2 regions of the Streptomyces mobaraensis genome follow, and region 1 is predicted to be linked to the other one. Evidence: riboswitches for the same ligand, from Rfam matches in the RefSeq annotation. Region 1 holds a riboswitch; the other holds the start of a gene.
What was found. A riboswitch is a leader RNA that binds a small molecule or an ion and turns the genes downstream of it on or off. The one in region 1 is predicted to bind S-adenosylmethionine.

Region 1 (9,616 bases):
TCACCCGCCCCGGCCCCGCGATGGCCACCGGCCCATGCCGGTACTCCATCGCCGGATACGCCTCCGTCCACGCCCCCGCCGCCTCGCGCATCTTCAAGGCCGCCTCCTGGGCCACCCCATAAGCCCAGCCGCGCCCGAGGAACGTCCACTGCGACGCGGAGAGCAGCGCGTCCGGCAGCGGCTCCCCGACGGCCCCGGCCGCCTCGTCGGCGGCCCGCAGCACCGCCTCCGTCCCGCCCGGGAGGGCGGAACGCAGCAGCGCCAGGGCCGTCGTCGCGAACCGCGTCTGGACGACGGACTCCTCGTCCGCCCAGTCCAGTACCGCCAGCGCGTCGGCCGCGTCCCGCACCGGAGTGGCGGGGTCGGCGGTGAGCGCCAGCAGTGGCGCGGTGCCGCGGAGGGCGGCCAGCAGGTCCAGGACCTCCGTCGTGGTGCCGGAGCGGGTGATCGCCACCACCCGGTCGTAGCGGCGCGCCGTGGGGAACTCGGACGCGGCGAACGCGTCCGTCTCGCCCTCGCCCGCCGCCTCGCGCAGGGACGCGTACGCCTGTGCCATGAACCAGGACGTGCCGCAGCCGGTGATAGCGACGCGCTCGCCGGTTCTGGGCAGTCCGTCCGTGACCGGGGCGGCGTCGGCGGCCCGGCGCCAGCAGGCGGGCTGGGTGGCGAGTTCGGCGGCGGTGCGGGAGGGGGACTCAGGGGGTGGTACGGCCATGACCTGGGCTCCTTGCGGTCTGCGTGAGCGATCCACGAGTGATCCATCAGTGATCCGTCCGTGCCCCACCGTGGATAGCAGCCCGCCACCGGGAGGGGGAAGGGCGAGGCCGGAGCGAGCCCCTGTTCGAAGAGCCTTTAAGGTGGCGCGGGAGAACATGCGGAGCCCGCGGCTCCCGCGGTCCCCACCGGGCAGGTCGTCCGCATCACGGCCGGGGGCGCGCGCACGGGCACGGCACGGGCACGGCACGGTCACACGGGTCACAATCACAAGGGCGGAAAGCAAGTGCAGCGGCGGCGGTTCTTGAGTCTCTCGGCGGCGGGTGCCGCGACGGCGGCGATGGTGCCCGCACTCTCGGCGTGCGGGAGCGGTGGCCCCGGCGGCGGCAAGACGCTGAAGCTGGTCGCCGCCGAGTACGGCGACGGCAAGCCGGAGAACAGCTCGAAGAAGTACTGGGACTCGGTCGCCCGGACCTTCATGGGCGACCACAAGGGCGTCAAGGTCGACGTCGAGGTCTACAGCTGGACCGAGGTCGACAAGAAGGTCGCCGACATGGTCGCCGCGGGCAACGCCCCGGACATCGCGCAGATCGGCGCGTACGCCGACTTCGCCGCGGCCGGCAAGCTCTACAGCGCCGACCAGCTGCTCTCCATATCGACCCAGGCCGACTTCATCGCCTCGATCTCCCGCGCGGGCGAGGTGCACCGGACGCAGTACGGCCTGCCGTTCGTCTCCTCCACCCGACTGCTGTTCTGCAACGAGACGCTGTTCCGCAAGGCCGGCATCATCAAGCACCCCGAGAGCTGGGCCGAGGTCCAGACCGCCGCCACGAAGCTGAAGGCCGCCGGGGTGAAGATCCCGTTCGGGCTGCCGCTGGGTCCCGAGGAGGCGCCCGCCGAGACCATGCTGTGGATGCTGGGCGGCGGCGGTGGCTACACCGACAAGAACGGCAGCTACACCATCCGCTCGCAGGCCAACGTCCGGACGTTCGAGTGGCTGCGGGACGAGCTCGTCGGCAAGGAGCTCACCGGCCCCGGCAACCCCGCCCGTACCAACCGCCAGGATCTTTTCGACGCCTTCTGCAAGGGCCAGGTCGGCATGCTCCACGGCCACCCCAGCCTGATGCAGCAGGCGGAGGCGGCCGACATCAAGTACGAGATGATCCCGCTCCCCGGTATCGACGGCAAGGCGAAGTCGACGATGGGTGTCGCCGACTGGGTCATGGCCTTCAAGACCGCCCCCCGCAAGGAGACCGGCCTCTTCCTGGACTTCCTCTACGGCACCCAGACCGTGCTCGACTTCACCGGCAAGTACGACCTGCTGCCCGTGACCACGTCCGCCTCCCGGCAGATGCGCAAGGACGACTCGAAGCGGTCGAAGAAGCTGCGGCCGTTCCTGGACCCGCTGCCGCAGGCCGAGTTCTACCCCGCCGACAAGACCTCCTGGGCCAAGGTCAGCAAGACCATCAAGGAGAAGATCGGCGGCGTCGTCCAGAAGGGCGCCGACGTGGCCGGCATCCTCGACGAGATCCAGCGCGAGGCCGACTCCACGGACGGCGTGGCGCGCTAGGCACGCAGGCGGGGCGGACCGGGTCGTTCCCGGGCCCGGATCGTTCCCGGGCCCGGGTCCGTACCGGTCCTGGATCCGTACCGGGCCCGGAACCTTCCCGGGCCCGGCCTCTCCCCGCCGTCGCCTACGCTGGACCGCATGGACGACAGGCCCCCCTCCGGGAGCGACCGGCCCCTCTCCGAGCGGGACCTGGCCGTGCTCGCCCTCGAACGGCGGTCGTGGCCCGGCCCCGGCGCCAAGGAGCGGGCCGTGCGGGAACGGCTCGGCATCACGCCCACCCGTTACTACCAGCTCCTCAACGCCCTGCTGGACGATCCCCGGGCCCTGGCCCACGACCCCGTCACGGTCAACCGGCTGCGCCGGCTGCGCGAGGCCCGGCGGGCCCGCCGCTGACCGGCGGCCGTACGCCTCGCTGGAACACCGTCCGGAACCTTCGCCCCACGAAATCCGGAAGCCCCCGACTCGACGGCGCGCGCCTGGGTAGGGTCGACGGCATGGGAAGCCACCCCCTTCCGGAACCCGTGACGTCCGCCGGGCGCGAGGGCCTCGCCGCGCTCCTCGCCCGGCCCGGCCGCGCGATCGTCGCGCTGGACTTCGACGGGACGCTCGCCGAGATCGTCCCCGACCCCGAACGCGCCCGGGCGCACCCCGCGGCCGTCCCCGCCCTCGCCCGGCTCGCGCCGCACCTGGAGTCGGTGGCAGTGATCACCGGCCGGCCGGCCGGGGTCGCCGTCCGCTACGGCGGCTTCGCCGGGGTGCCGGGCCTCGAACGCCTGGCGGTGCTCGGTCACTACGGCGCCGAACGCTGGGACGCGGCCACCGGCACCGTCCACTCACCGGCCCCGCACCCGGGCATCGCCGCCGTCCAGGCCGAACTGCCCGGCGTGCTCGACGCGTCCGGCGCCTGGCACGGCACCTGGGTGGAGACCGCGCCCATCGAGAACAAGGGCGGCCGGGCCATCGCCGTCCACACCCGCCGCGCGCCCGATCCCCAGGGCGCGTTCCGGGCGCTGGAGAAGCCGCTGGCCGAACTCGCCGCCCGGCACGGGCTGATCGTCGAGCCGGGACGGCTGGTGCTGGAGTTGCGCCCGCCGGGCATGGACAAGGGCGTCGCCCTCGCCGACCACGTCCGCGCCACCGGCGCCGACTGCGTCCTCTACGCCGGCGACGACCTCGGTGACCTGGCCGCCTTCGACGCGGTGGAGCGGCTGCGCGCCGAGGGGCTGACCGGTGTCCTGGTCTGCAGCGGCAGCACGGAGGTCACCGAACTGGCCGACCGCGCGGACCTGGTGGTGGACGGCCCCAAGGGTGTGGTGGGGCTGCTGGAGGCGCTGGCGGACGGGGTGACGGGCGAGGCAGCGCCGGAGAACTGAGGCGTTCCGGGCCGCATGCCCGTCGCGGCCCTCGCTCAGTCGCCGTCCGCGTCCTCAGTCGCCGTCCGCGTCGGCTCCCTCCCGCCGTGCCTTCCCGTCGTCCTTGATGCCGACCGCCGCCAGCGCGGTCGTCCAGTCCCGGGCGATGGCCTGCTGTGCCTTCCGCAGGTCCGCCTTGCCCGAGCAGATCGCGTTCTTCAGCTTCGTCTCGACGACGTCCTTGGGGTTGTTGGGGCCCGCGCCGTCCTTGTGGCCGGGGGAGGGCGGCTCGACCCACAGGTTGCGCGGGTCGTTGGGGTCGCCGCCGAGCTGGAGGCTGATGAGATGGTCGTACTCGGCTTCACGCAGCGACTTCTTGTAGCCGTAGGAGGCGGCGTTGGCGGTCTTCTCGCGACCCGTGATGTTCGTGGGCGGCCTGATGTCCTTGGTGTAACCGGCGCGGCAGATCGTCGTCTTGAGCGTGTCCGGGGTGACCTTGGGGTTGGTCGCCCCGGGGGTGCACTTGGGGTCGGGCAGCGGCTCCTTGGCCGAGGTGTAGTGATAGGCGCAGGTGCCGGGAGCGGGCTGCTTCTGCACGGTGTACGAGGACTGGGGGCCGGGCCCGACCGGTACCGAGCCGTCGCCGGACCCGGCGGACGGGGCAGAAGGGGCCGGCCCTTTGGCCGCATCGGAACCGGAAGGCGAGGCCGTACTTGTGGCCGCGGCCCCCTTGCCGCTCTTGGACTCCGACTTCCCGTCATCGGAATCGGACGAACAACCGGTCGTGGTCACGGCGAGGACGGCGGCCGTGGCCGCCGCCAGGGCGAGCCGGCGCGGTGGGATCGACATGCCCCATGACTACCCGCCCGCACCGCCCGTCAGCCGGGCGGCCGAAGCACACCGGCGCGCACGGGAGCACGCCACACGCCCCGGCGCCCCTCCCGCCCCCTGGCCTCCGGCGCTACAACGCCCGCAGCGCGTCCAGCTGTTCGACGAACCAGCGGGCCGGCGGCAGCGCCGTCGCCGCCGCGGCCAGCCGCTTCGACCGGTCCGCGCGCTGCCCGTGGTCCATCAGCAGCGCCTCGTGCAGGGCGCGGGCGGTGGCCTCGACGTCGTACGGGTTGACGACGATCGCGTCCGCGCCCAGCTCCGCCGCGGCCCCCGCCTCCCGCGAGAGCACCAGCGCGCAGCCGTCGTCGGAGACGACCGGCACCTCCTTGGCGACCAGGTTCATCCCGTCGCGGATCGGGTTGACCAGGGCGACGTCCGCCATCCGGTAGGCCGCGAGGGAGCGTGCGAAGTCGTCCTTGACGTGCAGGGCGACCGGCTGCCACCCGGGCGTCCCGAACTCCTCGTTGATCAGGCCGGCGACGCGCTCGACCTCCGCCGTGTAGTCGCGGTAGACGGTGAGGTCCTGCCGGGACGGGTACGCGAACGCGATGTGCACGACGCGCTCGCGCCACTGCGGGTGGTCCTCCAGGAGCCGCCGGAAGGCGTGCAGGCCGCGGACGATGTTCTTCGACAGCTCGGTGCGGTCCACGCGGACGATCGTCCGGCGGCCGGCCCCGACCTGCTCGCGCAGCGCGGCCATCCGCTCCTCGACGTCCGGCCGGTGGGCGCGCTCGCGCAGGAAGGCGGCGTCCGCGCCCAGGCCGTGGACGCCGAGCAGCGTCGTCCGGCCGTCGAGGCGCACGGCCGTCGCCGACCCGTCGTCCGCGCGGACGACCTCCGCGCCGAGGACGTCCGCGCAGCAGGCGGCGAACGCGTCGGCCCAGCGGCGGGTGAGGAACGCCGCGCGGTCGCCGCCCAGGATGCCGCGGAGCACCTGCGCGGCCACGTCGTCGGGGAGCATCCGGTAGTAGTCCGGCGGCGCCCAGGGGGTGTGCGAGAAGTGGCTGATGCGCAGGTCGGGGCGGCGCTCGCGGAGCAGGCCCGGGACCAGCGTCAGGTGGTAGTCCTGGACGAGCACCACCGCGCCCTCGGCGGCCTCCTCGGCGAGCGCGTCCGCGAAGGCGGCGTTGTACGTCTCGTACGCGGCCCACTGCTCGCGGAACCCGGCGTCGAAGACGGGCTCCAGCGGCGTCTGGTAGAGCAGGTGGTGGACGAACCACAGCACCGAGTTGGCGATGCCGTTGTACGCGGCGGCGAAGGTCTCGGCCGGGACGTCGAGCATCCGCACGCCGTACCCGCCGGTGTCGGCCGGGTCGAGCCGGCGGCCCGCGCGGCGGGCGGCGAGCCGGTCGCCCTCGCCGAGCGCGGCGCAGACCCACACCGCGCCGGAGTCCGTACCGATGGCGCTGAGCCCGGAGACCAGGCCACCGCCGCCCCGGCCGGAGGTCAGGGAGCCGTCCTCGGCGACCCGGTAGGAGACCGGGCCGCGGTTGGATGCCACGACGATGGGGGCGTTCTGCACGTGCTCAGCGACCATGACGCGAGCCTTGCCACGCCGCCATCCGCTCAAACGTACGCCTCCCCCCGTTGCCCTTTCGCGTACGCCTACGCCGCCCGTCTCCGTAGGTCTACGCCGCGCGGTGCCGCGCGTACTCGGGGACCTGCGTCATCGGCGGGCGCTCCTCGGTGTCCACCGGATACGTCCGCGGAACGAACCCCTCCGCCGTGCGCTCGAACTGGGTCAGCTCCGGGCGCACCAGCGGTTCGCGGCCCAGCCGCAGCTGAGCGGTGCGGTAGATGGCGGCGGCCATCCGGCCCAGCGCCCGCCCGTCCTGGTGGCGGTGCTTGCGCACCCCGACGTCGACCTGGGCCAGCGCGTCCAGGCCCACCGTGTGCAGCGCGTCGACGAGCAGGCCGAGCTCCACGCCGTAGCCGACGGGGAACGGCAGCCGCTCCAGCAGCGAGCGCCGGGCCGCGTACTCGCCGCCCAGCGGCTGCACGAAACCGGCCAGCCGCGGCCAGTGCAGGTTGAGCAGCGGGCGGGCGACCAGCTCCGTCACCCGGCCGCCCTGGCCCGCCGCCTCGCCCAGCGGGCGGTCGTACATCGCCTTGACGAAGTCCACGTCCGGGTCGGTCAGCAGCGGGCCGACGATCCCGGAGACGAAGGCGGACGAGAAGTCGCGCAGGTCGGCGTCGATGAAGCAGACGACGTCGCCGGAGGTCACCAGCAGGGACCGCCACAGCACCTCGCCCTTGCCGGGGACGGCGGGCAGGCCGGGGAGCACGGCGTCCCGGTGCTCGACCCGGGCCCCGGCCGCCGCGGCGACCCGCGCCGTGCCGTCCGTCGAACCGGAGTCGAGGACCACCAGCTCGTCGACGAGCGGCATCTCGTCCGTCATGAGGTCGCGGCGGATCGCGGCGGTGATGTCCCCGACCGTGGCCTCCTCGTTCAGCGCGGGCAGGACGACGCTGACCGTGGTACCCGTCGCGCGCTTCGCGGCGAGCAGCCGGTCGAGCGGGCGGTCCGCCGCGGTCCAGGACCGCCGGGACAGCCAGCGCTCCACCTCTTCCAGCACGTGAACGACTCCTCGCTTGTGAACGGTGTGGTGATCTGTCTCGCGGTGCGAAACGGCCCTCTCGCCGCGCCGCACCTTCCGATACAGTCTTGAACAACGCGGAGCCCGCCCGTATGTCGGGGGTGCCGCGCGCACAAACGCCTGGGTGCTGCCCAGTGCCATACCGCTCATCCAGAGGGGCAGAGGGACACGGCCCGTTGAAGCCCCGGCAACCCTCCAGCCGGTCTCCTTGTGAGGCTCCCGGCGGGGAAGGTGCCAATTCCGTCTCGTGGCGAGGTTCGCCACGGGGAAGATGAGGAGAAAGGGCCTCGCCTCCATGGCTGTGCAAGCCGTCGAAAGCGTCACTTCCGCCACCACTTCTTTTGGCGGTTCCTTTGGTCCCGCCGTCGCGCTGTCCTGCCGCGAGTGCGGCGAGCGCGTCCCCCTCGGACCGGTCTTCGCCTGCACCTCCTGCTTCGGCCCGCTGGAGGTCGCCTACGAGCTGCCGCTCGGCGACCCCGAGGGCCTGCGCCGGCGCATCGAGTCCGGCCCCGCGAACATCTGGCGGTACGCGCCGCTGCTGCCCGTCCCCGCCGACGTCGCCTCCCGGCCCAACCTCCGGCCCGGCTTCACCCAGCTCGTCCGCGCCGACAACCTGGCCAGGGAGCTGGGCGTCACCGGAGAGCTGCACGTCAAGGACGACTCCGGAAACCCCACGCACTCCTTCAAGGACCGCGTCGTCGCGGTCGCGGTGGAGGCGGCGCGCGCCTTCGGATTCACCACGCTGTCCTGCTCCTCGACCGGCAACCTGGCCGGCGCGGTGGGCGCGGCGGCCGCCCGCGCCGGGCTCCGGTCCTGCGTCTTCATCCCGCACGACCTGGAGGCCGGCAAGATCGTCATGGCCGCCGTCTACGGCGGCGACCTCGTCGGCATCGAGGGGACGTACGACGACGTCAACCGCTTCTGCTCCGAGCTCATCGGTGACCCGCTGGGCGAGGGATGGGGCTTCGTCAACGTCAACCTCCGCCCCTACTACGGCGAGGGCTCCAAGACCCTCGCCTACGAGATCTGCGAGCAACTGGGGTGGCGGCTGCCCGACCAGCTCGTCATCCCCATCGCCTCCGGCTCCCAGCTCACGAAGATCGACAAGGGGCTGCGGGAACTGATCGCCCTCGGGCTGGTGGAGGATCGCCCGTACCGCATTTTCGGCGCCCAGGCGGAGGGGTGCTCGCCGGTCTCCCGCGCCTTCAAGGACGGCCAGGACGTGGTGCGTCCCGTCAAGCCCGACACGATCGCCAAGTCCCTGGCCATCGGGAACCCGGCCGACGGGCCGTACGTGCTCGACATCGCCCGGCGCACGGGAGGTGCCGTCGAGGACGTCACCGACCCGGAGATCGTGGACGCCATCCGGCTCCTCGCCCGCACGGAGGGGATCTTCGCGGAGACGGCGGGCGGCGTGACGGTGGGCGTCACGCGGAAGCTGCTGGAGGCGGGGGTGCTGGATCCTTCGCTGACGACCGTGGTGCTGAACACGGGGGACGGGCTGAAGACGCTGGACGCGGTGGCGGCGGGGCCGTCGGTGACGATCAGGCCGAGCTTGGGGGCTTTCCGGGAGGCGGGGCTGGGGTAGGGGTGGGCGGCCCCGGTCCCTCCCCCAGAGGGGGTACCCCCACTTTCACCGTTTCCTGGGGCTGCCGCCCCTGACCCCGCAGGGCGCTTGTGGGTGCGGGGGCGCAGCCCCTGCAAGAAACGGTGAAAGGGCGGGACTGGGGCACCCCACCCGCGCCCCCCCGCGCACGCACACACGCCACACCACTCACAAGAAAGGCGACCCCATGAGCGTCACCGTCCGCATCCCCACCATCCTCCGCACCTACACCGACGGCCGCGCCGAAGTCCCCGCCCAGGGATCCACCCTCTCCGAGGTGATCGGCGACCTGGAGAAGAACCACCCGGGCATCGCCGCCCGGCTCCTCGACGACGCCGGCAAACTGCGCCGCTTCGTCAACGTGTACGTCAACGACGACGACGTCCGCTTCGAGGGCGGCCTCGCCGCGGCGACCCCGGACGGCGCGGGCGTGTCGATCATCCCGGCGGTGGCGGGCGGCTGAGCGCCCGCGACGCCGAGCGCCCGCGAGGCGGCGCGCCCGACGGCATCGAGAGACTCACCCGGCAACGGGAACCACACGCGAACCGTGAATCGCCCCGGCCGCTAAGCGGACGGGGCGATTCCGTCTGTTGAAGCGCGATACAGTTGGGACGTTCCCCCTCCGGTGTCAGAGCCGAACGCATATGAGAACCCGTCAAGTTGCGCGGGAATTACGCGTGCGAATTGTCGGGTTGGCCGGTGTATGTCCGGCCCGACTTGCCCTGGAACATCCCCTGTTGGGTGGAGATCGCCGCTCGGCGACGCCGGTATTTCTCGTCCGTCTGACCTGTTGCAGACGGCATCCGTGCAGATACATTCAGCCGCGGTCGACGCGTTCCGGCGCACACCCCTCGGTGTCACAAGGGGTGAGGTCTGACCCGGGTCC
Region 2 (9,616 bases), 2.3 Mb from region 1:
CGCCATGGCTCGACGCCTCCGTTCACCGACCGATTTATGGAACAGCTTGCACCACAAATCACGTGAGGGGAACGGCCTTGGACGGCGGGACCACTACGGCTGCGCGGACGGCCCCCGGAGCACGCCCAGCCGCCGCTCGCGATGCGCCTTCTGCCGACAGGCGGCGGAACCGGGGCGGCCCCCGTACGGGCGGCGGACAGCGAACCGCCACAGACCACACACCAGGTTTCGTCACGCCGGCCCCCGGGGCCTCGGGGGCGGTTTCGTCACACCCCGCCCCGGACGGAGGCTGTCGCAGGCCAGCGCCGCCATCCTGTCGGGCGGCATGCCGGGGCCGCGCCGCCGCTCCATCGAACATCCGAGGAGCAGGGCGAGGACGCCGTCCAGCACCACGTCCCGCCGTACGGCGCCCGCCTGTGGGGCCCGTTCCAGCAGGACGCCCAGGGCCTCGCGGAACTCCCGTCCGACACCCGGCGACGGGGTGAAACGCCCCTCCGCACTCGCCTCCAGGGCGTCGCACAGCCCACGTCATGGCCAGAGTCCGGGTGCCACGCCCCGACGGAAGGCCTAGGCGCTCCGCAGGGCGCATGCGGCGGGCGGTGCCCCGGTCCCTCCCCCGGAGGGGGGACCCCCACTTCGCCGATTCCCGGGGCAAGCCCCCGGACCCCCTGATACCGCGCTTCGCGCGGTTGTCCTCAAGCGCCCTATTCAGCCCGTTGGGGGTCCCCCCTCTGGGGGAGTTTGAGGACGAGCGGCGGAGCCGCTCTGGGGCGCAGCCCCAGGAAGCGGCGAATGGGGGTGCCCCCTCTGGGGGAGGGACCGGGGCACACCCCCGGAGGGACTACCGCCGCACCAACTCCCCCACCGCCCCCACAAACCGCTCAACATGCTCATCAGGCGTCCCGACGCCAAAGCTCACCCGCACAGCCGAGCCCCCCGCAGGAAGCAGCGCCCGCACCAGCGGATGCGCGCAGAAAAGACCGTCCCGCACCCCGATCCCGTACTCCGCCGAAAGAGCCGCGGCGAACGCGGAACTCTCCCACCCGTCGACGACGAACGACACCACCCCCACCCGCGGCGCGTCATCCCCGAACAGGGACAGCACCCGCACCCCCGGCACCGCCGCGAGCCCGGCCCGCAGCCGCGCGAGCAGCGCCTCCTCCCGGGCGGCGAGCCGCTCGAACCCGGCCTCGGTCAACGCCCGGCACGCGGAGGCGACGGCATGCGCGCCGATGACGTTCGGGGAGCCGGCCTCGTGCCGCGCGACGGTGTCGAACCACTCGACCGCGGGCGCGCCGGACGCGTCCCGGGTGACGCTGCGGGTGGCGCCGCCGCCCGCGAGGTACGGCTCGGCCGCCCGCAGCCAGTCCGCGCGCCCCGCCAACACCCCCGCGCCGAACGGCGCGTACAGCTTGTGGCCGGAGAAGGCGACCCAGTCGACGTCGAGTTCACCGATGTCCACCGCGCGGTGCGGCGCGAGCTGTGCCGCGTCGAGGACGACACGGGCGCCGTGCGCGTGCGCGGCGGCGGCGAGTTCGCGGACGGGCCACAGCTCCCCGGTCACGTTGGACGCACCCGTCACACACACCAGCGCGGGGCCGTACGGCTCCCGGGCCGCCAGCGCCCGTTCCAGCGTCTCGACGGCCTCCGCGGGGCTGCGCGGCGCGTCCAGCCAGGTGACGGGCGTCTCGCCGGTCCCGGCGCGGCGGGCCCAGGGCAGCAGGGCGGCGTGGTGCTCGGTCTCGAAGACGAACACCCGGGTGCCGGCGGGCAGGGCCGCGGCCAGGAGGTTGAGCGAGTCGGTGGTCGAGCGGGTGAACACCACCTGGTCGTCCGCCCTGCAGCCGAGGAACGCGGCGACGGTCGCGCGGCTGTTCTCGAACAGCTCGGTGGAGAGCCGCGAGAGGTACCCGGCCCCCCGGTGCACGCTGCCGTAATACGGCGCGTAGGCGGCGACGTCGTCCCACACCCGCTGCAGGGCGGGCGCGCTCGCCGCGTAGTCGAGGGCGGCGTAGGCCACTTCGCCACCGCCGGCGACGGGAACGCGGACGTCCCGCCCGAGGACGGGCAGCGGCAGGGACGGCGCGGAGCCGGCGACAACGGTCGTGGGGGCGAGGGCTGAAACGGCGGAGGACATGACGAACTCCCGTGGAAGGCAGGCCGGATCACTGCGCGGCGGCACGGCGGCGGCGCAGGAGAAGGGAAACGTGCGGGCGCGGAGAAGGGGCTCTCGGCCCTAGCGCATTCGCTGGATCACGGAAGGAACTCCCTCGACGACCAGGATCCCTGGCGAGGGATCCGCGCTTGCCGCAGACCTCGCTGCCTGCGGCCCGGTCATCACCCGGGGCACCCCGCCACGGACGGAGGGTTGCCGGACAGCGGGCCGGGGCCTGTGTCGCTGTCACTCGTGACCTGGCGGCGAGTATGGCATAGCGGATCAGGGCGGCGAAAGCGGGTTCCGCGATACGGACGGTTCACGTCCGGGGGGTGGTGCCCCGGTCCCTCCCCCAGAGGGGGCACCCCCATTCACCACTTCCTGGGGCTGCGCCCCAGACCCCGCTTTCGCGGCTCCGCCGCTCGTCCTCAAACGCCGGACGGGCTGGATAGTGCGGTTTCGGGGGTGCGGGGGCGCAGCCCCCGCAAGAAACGGAGAATGGGGGTGCCCCCTCTGGGGGAGGGACCGGGGCACCCCCACCCCCGTTCACCCCCCGTTGCTCACCCGCACCCACCGCTCCAAAGCGGCCCGCGCCGCCCCCGAGTCGATCGACTCCGCCGCCCGCGCGATCCCCCCGGCGATCCGCACCGCAAGCGGCTCGTCGGACGGCTCCAGAGCCACCAGCGCAGCCGCCGAGTTCAACAACACCGCATCCCGCACCGGCCCGCTCTCCCCCGCCAGCACCCGCCGCGCCACATCCGCGTTGTACGACGCGTCCGCGCCCCGCAGCGCCTCGACCGGCACCAGGTCGATCCCCACGTCCCGCGGGTCGAAGTGCTCCTCCCGCACCGCACCGTCCCGTACGACCCACACCCGCGACGTGGCCGTGGTCGTCAGCTCGTCCAGCCCGTCGTCGCCCCGGAACACCAGGGCGGACGAGCCCCGTTCCGCGAGGACCCCGGCCAGGATGGGCGCCATCCGGGCGTCGGCGACGCCGGTGGCCTGGGCGCGGACGCGGGCCGGGTTGGTGAGCGGGCCGAGGACGTTGAACGTCGTCCGGACGCCCAGCTCGCGGCGGGCGGCCGCCACATGCCGCAGCGCGGGGTGGAACTTCACGGCGAAGCAGAAGGTGATGCCGGCCTCGTGGGCGACCTCCACCACCCGCTCCGGGGAGAGGTCCAGGTTGACGCCCAGCTTCTCCAGGACGTCGGAGGCGCCGCTCGCCGACGAAGCGGCCCGGTTGCCGTGTTTGACGACCTTCACGCCCGTCCCCGCGACGACGATCGACGACATCGTCGAGATGTTCACCGTCTTCGCGCCGTCGCCGCCCGTGCCGACGATGTCCACGCTGGGGCCGGGCACCTCGATGAGGTTGGCGTGCGCGTACATGGCCCGTACCAGGCCGGAGATCTCGGCGACCGTCTCGCCCTTGGCGCGCAGGGCCACGGCGAAGCCGGCGATCTGGGCGTCGGTGGCGGCCCCGCGCATGATGCGGTCCATGGCCCAGGCGGTGTCGTCCGCGCCCAGGTCGCGTCCGCCGAGCAGCGCCTCCAGGACGCCGGGCCAGGACCGGGACACCGTGCCGTCGCCGCCTGTCGGGGTCGCAACGTTCATGGTCCACGCTCCTGGTGGTCGGTACGGGGCCCTGTCCTCGCAGGGCACGTGCCCAGCCTAACCAGCTCCCGGGACGGCGAAGAGCCCCGTCCATGCGCTGGACGGGGCTCCTGCCGTGGCGATCAGCTGTGATCAGTATCCGGAGAGGGAGATCAGGGGATCAGTGGTGGCCGTGGCCGCTCGTGATCTCCTGGAACTCCTCCGCCGTGGCCTTGGGGACGAACTTGTCCTCCCCGTACATGCTCTTGGAGAGCCGGACCTTCATCTTCTGGCCCATGGACGCCTTGCGCGCGACGCCGTTCTTGTCGACCTCGGGCTCCAGCTCCAGCGGCTTCGGCTGCTCGTGCGCGGTGAGCGTGTGCAGCTGCTCCTGCGTGAGCGGCTCGTGGACCTCCACGAACTCACCGTGCGGCAGGCGCTTGATGATGCCGGACTCGCGGCCGTGCAGGACCTTCTCCCGGTCGCGCCGCTGCAGACCCATGCAGATCCGGCGGGTGGCGATGAACGACAGCACGGGGACCACGAAGAACCCGATGCGGACGAACCAGGTGATCGCGTTGAGCGACAGGTGGAAGTGCGTGGCCCAGAGGTCGTTTCCACCGCCGATCAGCATCACGAAGTACGCGGCGATCCAGGCGACACCGAAGGCGGTGCGCGTCGGAGCGTTGCGCGGACGGTCCAGCAGGTGGTGCTCCCGCTTGTCGCCGGTCGCCCAGGACTCCAGGAAGGGCCAGAGGGCGATGGCGAAGAGCACCAGCGGGAAGATGACCAGCGGGATGAACACGCCCAGGACCAGGGTGTGGCCCCAGATGTTGATCTCCCAGCCCGGCATGACGCGGATCAGACCCTCGGCGAAGCCCATGTACCAGTCGGGCTGGGCACCGGTGGACACCTGGTCCGGCCGGTAGGGGCCGATCTCCCAGATGGGGTTGATCGTGGCGATCGCCGCGACGGCCGCGATGGCACCGAAGACGAGGAAGAAGAAGCCTCCCGCCTTGGCCATGTAGACCGGCAGCAGCGGCATGCCGACGACGTTCTTCTCGGTGCGGCCCGGACCCGGGAACTGGGTGTGCTTGTGGTAGAAGACCAGGATCAGGTGGGCCACCACGAGACCGAGCATGATGCCCGGCAGCAGCAGGATGTGGACCGAGTAGAACCGCGCCACGAAGTCCCCGCCGGGGAACTCCCCGCCGAACACGAACATCGACAGGTAGGTGCCGATGACCGGGACGGACAGGATCGCGCCGTCCACGAAGCGGACGCCGGTGCCGGAGAGCAGGTCGTCCGGCAGCGAGTAACCGGTGAAGCCGGTGAACATGCCGAGGAAGAACAGCAGGAACCCGAACAGCCAGTTGATCTCACGCGGCTTGCGGAACGCGCCCGTGAAGAAGACGCGCATCATGTGCACGAACATGCCGGCGAGGAAGATCAGCGCGGCCCAGTGGTGGATCTGCCGGATGAGCAGACCACCGCGGACGTCGAAGCTGATGTGCAGCGTCGAGGAGAACGCCTCGGACATCCGCTGTCCCTGGAGCGGGACGTAGGAACCGTGGTAGACGACCTCGTTCATGCTCGGGTGGAAGAACAGCGTCAGATACACACCCGTGAGGATGATGATCAGGAAGCTGTAGAGGCAGACCTCGCCCAGCATGAAGGACCAGTGGTCCGGGAAGATCTTCCGCATGTTGGCCTTGGCCAGGCTGTAGATCCCCAGCCGGCCGTCGGCCCAGTCGGCGACCCGCTCACCCGCGGGTGCCTTGCGGCCGGGCTTGCCGGCCGCGTTCGTCTCTGCAGTACTCATCCGCGCTCCCAGAAGGCAGGACCGACGGGCTCGGCGAAGTCGCCCATCGCCTCGAGGTAGCCCTTGTCATTGACCTTGATCCGCAGCTGCGGAAGGGCGTGCCCGGCCGGACCGAAGACCACGCGACCGCCGTCGGAGAGGTCGAAGGTGGACTGGTGGCACGGGCAGAGCACGTGGTGGGTCTGCTGCTCGTAGAGGCTGATCGGGCAGCCCACGTGCGTGCAGATCTTGGAGAACGCGACGATGCCGTCGACCGACCAGTCCAGTTCCTTCTTGTCCTTGATGTCCTCCGGACGGAGCCGGACGATCATCAGGGCCGCCTTGGCGATCTGGACCTGGAAGTCGTGGTCCTCCTCCGACATGCCCTGCGGCATGGCGAAGGTGAGGGAGCCGACCTGGACGTCCTCGGGACGCAGCGGCTGCATCGTGTTCTGGTTGACCAGCAGCTTGCCGGCCGCCCACTTGGACTTGCGGAGCTTGGTGCCCGGCTTGGGGCCCAGGCCGCCGAAGAGGAAGAGGGCGGAGAGCGGCATCAGCGCCAGGGCGCCGAACATCGTGTTGCGGATCAGCGGGCGGCGGCCCATCGCCGACTCTTTGGCACCCTCGGCGAAGTCGGCCATGACCTTGGCCTTGACCTCGGGGGACGCCTCGACCGGGTGGCGCTCGTCGATGAGCTCCTCGTCGGACATCAGGGTGCGGGCCCAGTGGACCGCGCCCGCGCCGATGCAGAACAGGGCGACGCCGAGGGTGAGCCCCAGCGTGAAGTTCATGGCGCTGATGTGACCGAGCGGGAACACATAGATGTTCTTGTCGATCGGGATGGCCAGGTAGGCGGCGATGAAGCCGACCGTGGCCAGCATGGACAGCGTGAACATGAACGCCACGGCGCGCTCGGAGCGCTTGGCGGCCCGCTCGTCGATGTCCTGGATGCGGTGCTCGTGCGGCGGCAGGCCCGGGTCGGCGAAGGGGTCGCCCTTGACCGTCACCGCGCCCTCGCGCGTGTCGCCCTGCTTGCTCGGCAGGGTCTCTTCTGGAATGTCTTGGCTACTCATGACTTCTTGGCCTTTGCGGTCCGGGCGGCGACCCAGATGGCGAGGGCGATCAGCGCGCCGAGGCCGAAGATCCACCCGAACAGACCCTCACTGACCGGGCCGAGCCCGCCCAGGTTGAGGCCGCCCGGGCTCTCCGACTTGCTGGTGTTGACCTCGTCGAGGTACGCGATGATGTCCTTCTTGTTCTTCTGGGACATCGTGGTGTCGGGGAAGGACGGCATGTTCTGCGGGCCGGTCTGCATGGCCTCGTAGATGTGCTTGGGGTCGACGTCCTCCAGGCTGGGCGCGAACTTGCCGTTCGACAGCGCGCCGCCCTTGCCCGTGAAGTTGTGGCACTGGGCGCAGTTCGTACGGAACAGTTCGCCGCCCTTGGCGATGTCGCCGCCGTCGGGGCTGTACTGGTCCTTCGAGGGAACCGCCGGACCCGCGCCGAGCGAGGCGATGTACGCGGCGAGCTGGTCGGTCTGCGCCTGCGTGTACACCGGCTTCTTGCGGGGCGCCTGGGCGCCCTGCTGCTGCATCGGCATACGACCGGTGCGGACCTGGAAGTCCACGGCCGCGGAACCCACGCCGACCAGGCTCGGCCCGTCGGAGGTGCCCTGAGCGCCGGTGCCGTGGCAGCTGGCACAGCCGACGGAGTAGAGCTTCTTGCCCTCCTCGATGGCCAGGGACTGGGCGGTGTCATCGGCCTTGGCCGACTCGGCCGGCGCGAAAGCGGCGTACAGCCCCCCGGTTACCGCCAGCGCGAAGAGTAGGACGACGACCGCCGCCAGCGGATGGCGTCGTCGTGCGGAGAGCTTTTTCACGGATTACCCCGGTGTCAGGATCTTCTGCGTCGATGCTGGACTGTTGGTCCGGTGCGGGACGGGACCGATTACTTGATCAAGTAGATCGTGGCGAAGAGGCCGATCCACACCACGTCGACGAAGTGCCAGTAGTAGGAGACGACGATGGCCGCCGTCGCCTGGTGGTGGGTGAACCTCTTGGCCGCGTACGTCCTGCCCAGGACCAGCAGGAAGGCGATGAGTCCGCCCGTCACGTGCAGGCCGTGGAAGCCGGTCGTCAGGTAGAAGGCCGAGCCGTACGCGTCGGAAGACAGCGAGAGGCCCGCCTCCTTGACCAGGTCGGTGTACTCGAAGATCTGGCCACCGATGAAGATGGCACCCATCACGAACGTGATCACGAACCAGGTGCGCAGCTTCTTCACGTCACCGCGCTCGGCCGCGAACACGCCGAGCTGACACGTGAGCGAGGAGAGCACCAGGATCGTGGTGTTCCCCGCCGAGAACGGGACGTTCAGATGCGACGCCATGTCCGACCAGTGGTCGGTGCCGGTCACCGAACGCAGGGTGAAGTACATCGCGAAGAGGGCCGCGAAGAACATCAGCTCGGAACTCAGCCAGATGATGGTTCCGACGCTGGTGAGGTTCGGTCGGTTGACCGAGGGGTGCGCGTGCCCGGTATCTACTGCTGTTGCTGTCGCCACGACCGACATTATGTCGGTCGCTTATCTCGCGCTCACTCCGGGGGGTGCCGTTCGGTGTGTCAAGGACGTGTGCCCTGCTCGTACGGCCGAATCCGACAGTCACCCGACAAGCACCGAGTCGTCCCCCGAAGGGGGGAAGGAGTCCTTCCGCGGGGCTCCTGGGGCGGTGGCGCACCGGGTGGTGACGGGCCGTCGGCGCCCGTGCGGGACGGCCGGGCGGTACTCGCGGTGATCGCGCCCTCCTCCCCGGCCCCTCCTGCGGAGTAGCATCCGCGCCAGCGGTCCCCTCGTTCCACAGCTGTGCCCGAGACACCCCTGTCATGAGCGTGGAGGTAACGATGCAGCCGACGGCCACGGTGCTGGTCTACAGCGACGACGCGCGCACCCGCGAACAGGTGCGGCTGGCCGGCGGCCGGCGACCGGCGGCGGACCTGCCGCCGGTGGACTACCTGGAGTGCGCCACCCTTCCGGCGCTGCTGCGGACGCTGGCGGAACACCGCGTCGACGTCTGCGTCCTGGACGGCGAGACGGCCCCCGCGGGCGGCATGGGCGTCTGCCGGCAGCTCAAGGACGAGGTGTTCCGGTGCCCGCCGGTGCTGCTGCTGATGGGCCGCCCGCAGGACGCCTGGCTGGCCACCTGGAGCCGGGCGGACGCGGCGGTGACGCACCCGGTGGACCCGGTGGCGTTCGCCACCGCGCTGGCCGGTCTGCTGCGCGAGCGGGCGGGGGCGCAGGCCACCGCGGACGCCTGAGTCAGACGCGGGGCCGCAGCCGGGCCGCGTCGGCCGGGGTGGCCCCCTCGCGCGTCCCGGCCGCCAGGGCGCTGCCCTTGCGCCAGTCCTCCCACGACAGGTTCCAGTCGCCGAAGCCGTTGTCGAAGGGGGTCATGGTGGCGCCCGCGCTGCCGACGACCTTGACGATGTCACCCACCCGGACGGTGTCGAAGAACCATTTGGCGTTCTCGGTGGACATGCCGGTGCAGCCGTGGCTGACGTTGTCCGCGCCCTGCGAGCCGACGGACCAGGGTGCGGCGTGCACGTATTCGCCGCTCCACGTCACCCGCGTGGCCCAGTAGACGGGCAGGTCGTAGGAGTCCGCGCTGCCCTCAGCGATGCCGATGGTGTCCCCGCGCATCCGTACGAATGATTCCTGGCCGAGGATCACCTTGACCCCGTTGCGCGTGTCGTAGCCGGGTTTGCCGGTGGTGACCGGGATGGAGCGGATCTCCTGGCCGTTCTTGAGGACGCTCATGTAGTGCCCGGCGGCGTCCGTGACGGCCTCCACCCGGTCGCCCGTGTCGAGGTGCAGCGGCTTGGACGGGCCGCCGTACATGCCGCCGCCGACCTTGATGCCGTCGAGGGTGGCGTGGACGTCGATGGACGCGTGGGCGGGCCAGTACTCCTTGGGGCGGTAGTGCAGCACCCGGTTGTTCACCCAGTACCAGGAGCCCTGCACGGCCGGGCGCGACTCCACCCGCAGGGTGCGTTCGACGACGGCCCGCGCGGCGG

Region 2: it holds a riboswitch for S-adenosylmethionine, as region 1 does, so the genes downstream of both, K7I03_RS24210 (aminotransferase class V-fold PLP-dependent enzyme) here and thrC (threonine synthase) in region 1, are expected to answer to the same signal.

The regions. Positions count from the first base shown of each region.
Region 1 covers NZ_CP083590.1:3,147,356-3,156,971, reverse strand. Annotated here, with positions in the region: gene K7I03_RS13445 (SIS domain-containing protein) at 1-715, opposite strand, end outside; gene K7I03_RS13440 (extracellular solute-binding protein) at 1,001-2,284, shown strand; gene K7I03_RS13435 (DUF3263 domain-containing protein) at 2,423-2,677, shown strand; gene otsB (trehalose-phosphatase) at 2,779-3,657, shown strand; gene K7I03_RS13425 (RAD23 family protein) at 3,712-4,485, opposite strand; gene K7I03_RS13420 (alpha,alpha-trehalose-phosphate synthase (UDP-forming)) at 4,598-6,064, opposite strand; gene K7I03_RS13415 (glucosyl-3-phosphoglycerate synthase) at 6,156-7,103, opposite strand; SAM riboswitch class I at 7,268-7,402, shown strand; gene thrC (threonine synthase) at 7,420-8,712, shown strand; gene K7I03_RS13405 (MoaD/ThiS family protein) at 8,918-9,193, shown strand.
Region 2 covers NZ_CP083590.1:5,485,759-5,495,374, reverse strand. Annotated here, with positions in the region: gene K7I03_RS24215 (TetR/AcrR family transcriptional regulator) at 1-6, opposite strand, end outside; gene K7I03_RS34395 (SbtR family transcriptional regulator) at 232-522, opposite strand; gene K7I03_RS24210 (aminotransferase class V-fold PLP-dependent enzyme) at 842-2,137, opposite strand; SAM riboswitch class IV at 2,296-2,413, opposite strand; gene trpD (anthranilate phosphoribosyltransferase) at 2,702-3,769, opposite strand; gene qcrB (cytochrome bc1 complex cytochrome b subunit) at 3,930-5,570, opposite strand; gene qcrA (cytochrome bc1 complex Rieske iron-sulfur subunit) at 5,567-6,622, opposite strand; gene qcrC (cytochrome bc1 complex diheme cytochrome c subunit) at 6,619-7,428, opposite strand; gene ctaE (aa3-type cytochrome oxidase subunit III) at 7,497-8,117, opposite strand; gene K7I03_RS24180 (response regulator transcription factor) at 8,447-8,860, shown strand; gene K7I03_RS24175 (L,D-transpeptidase) at 8,862-9,616, opposite strand, start outside.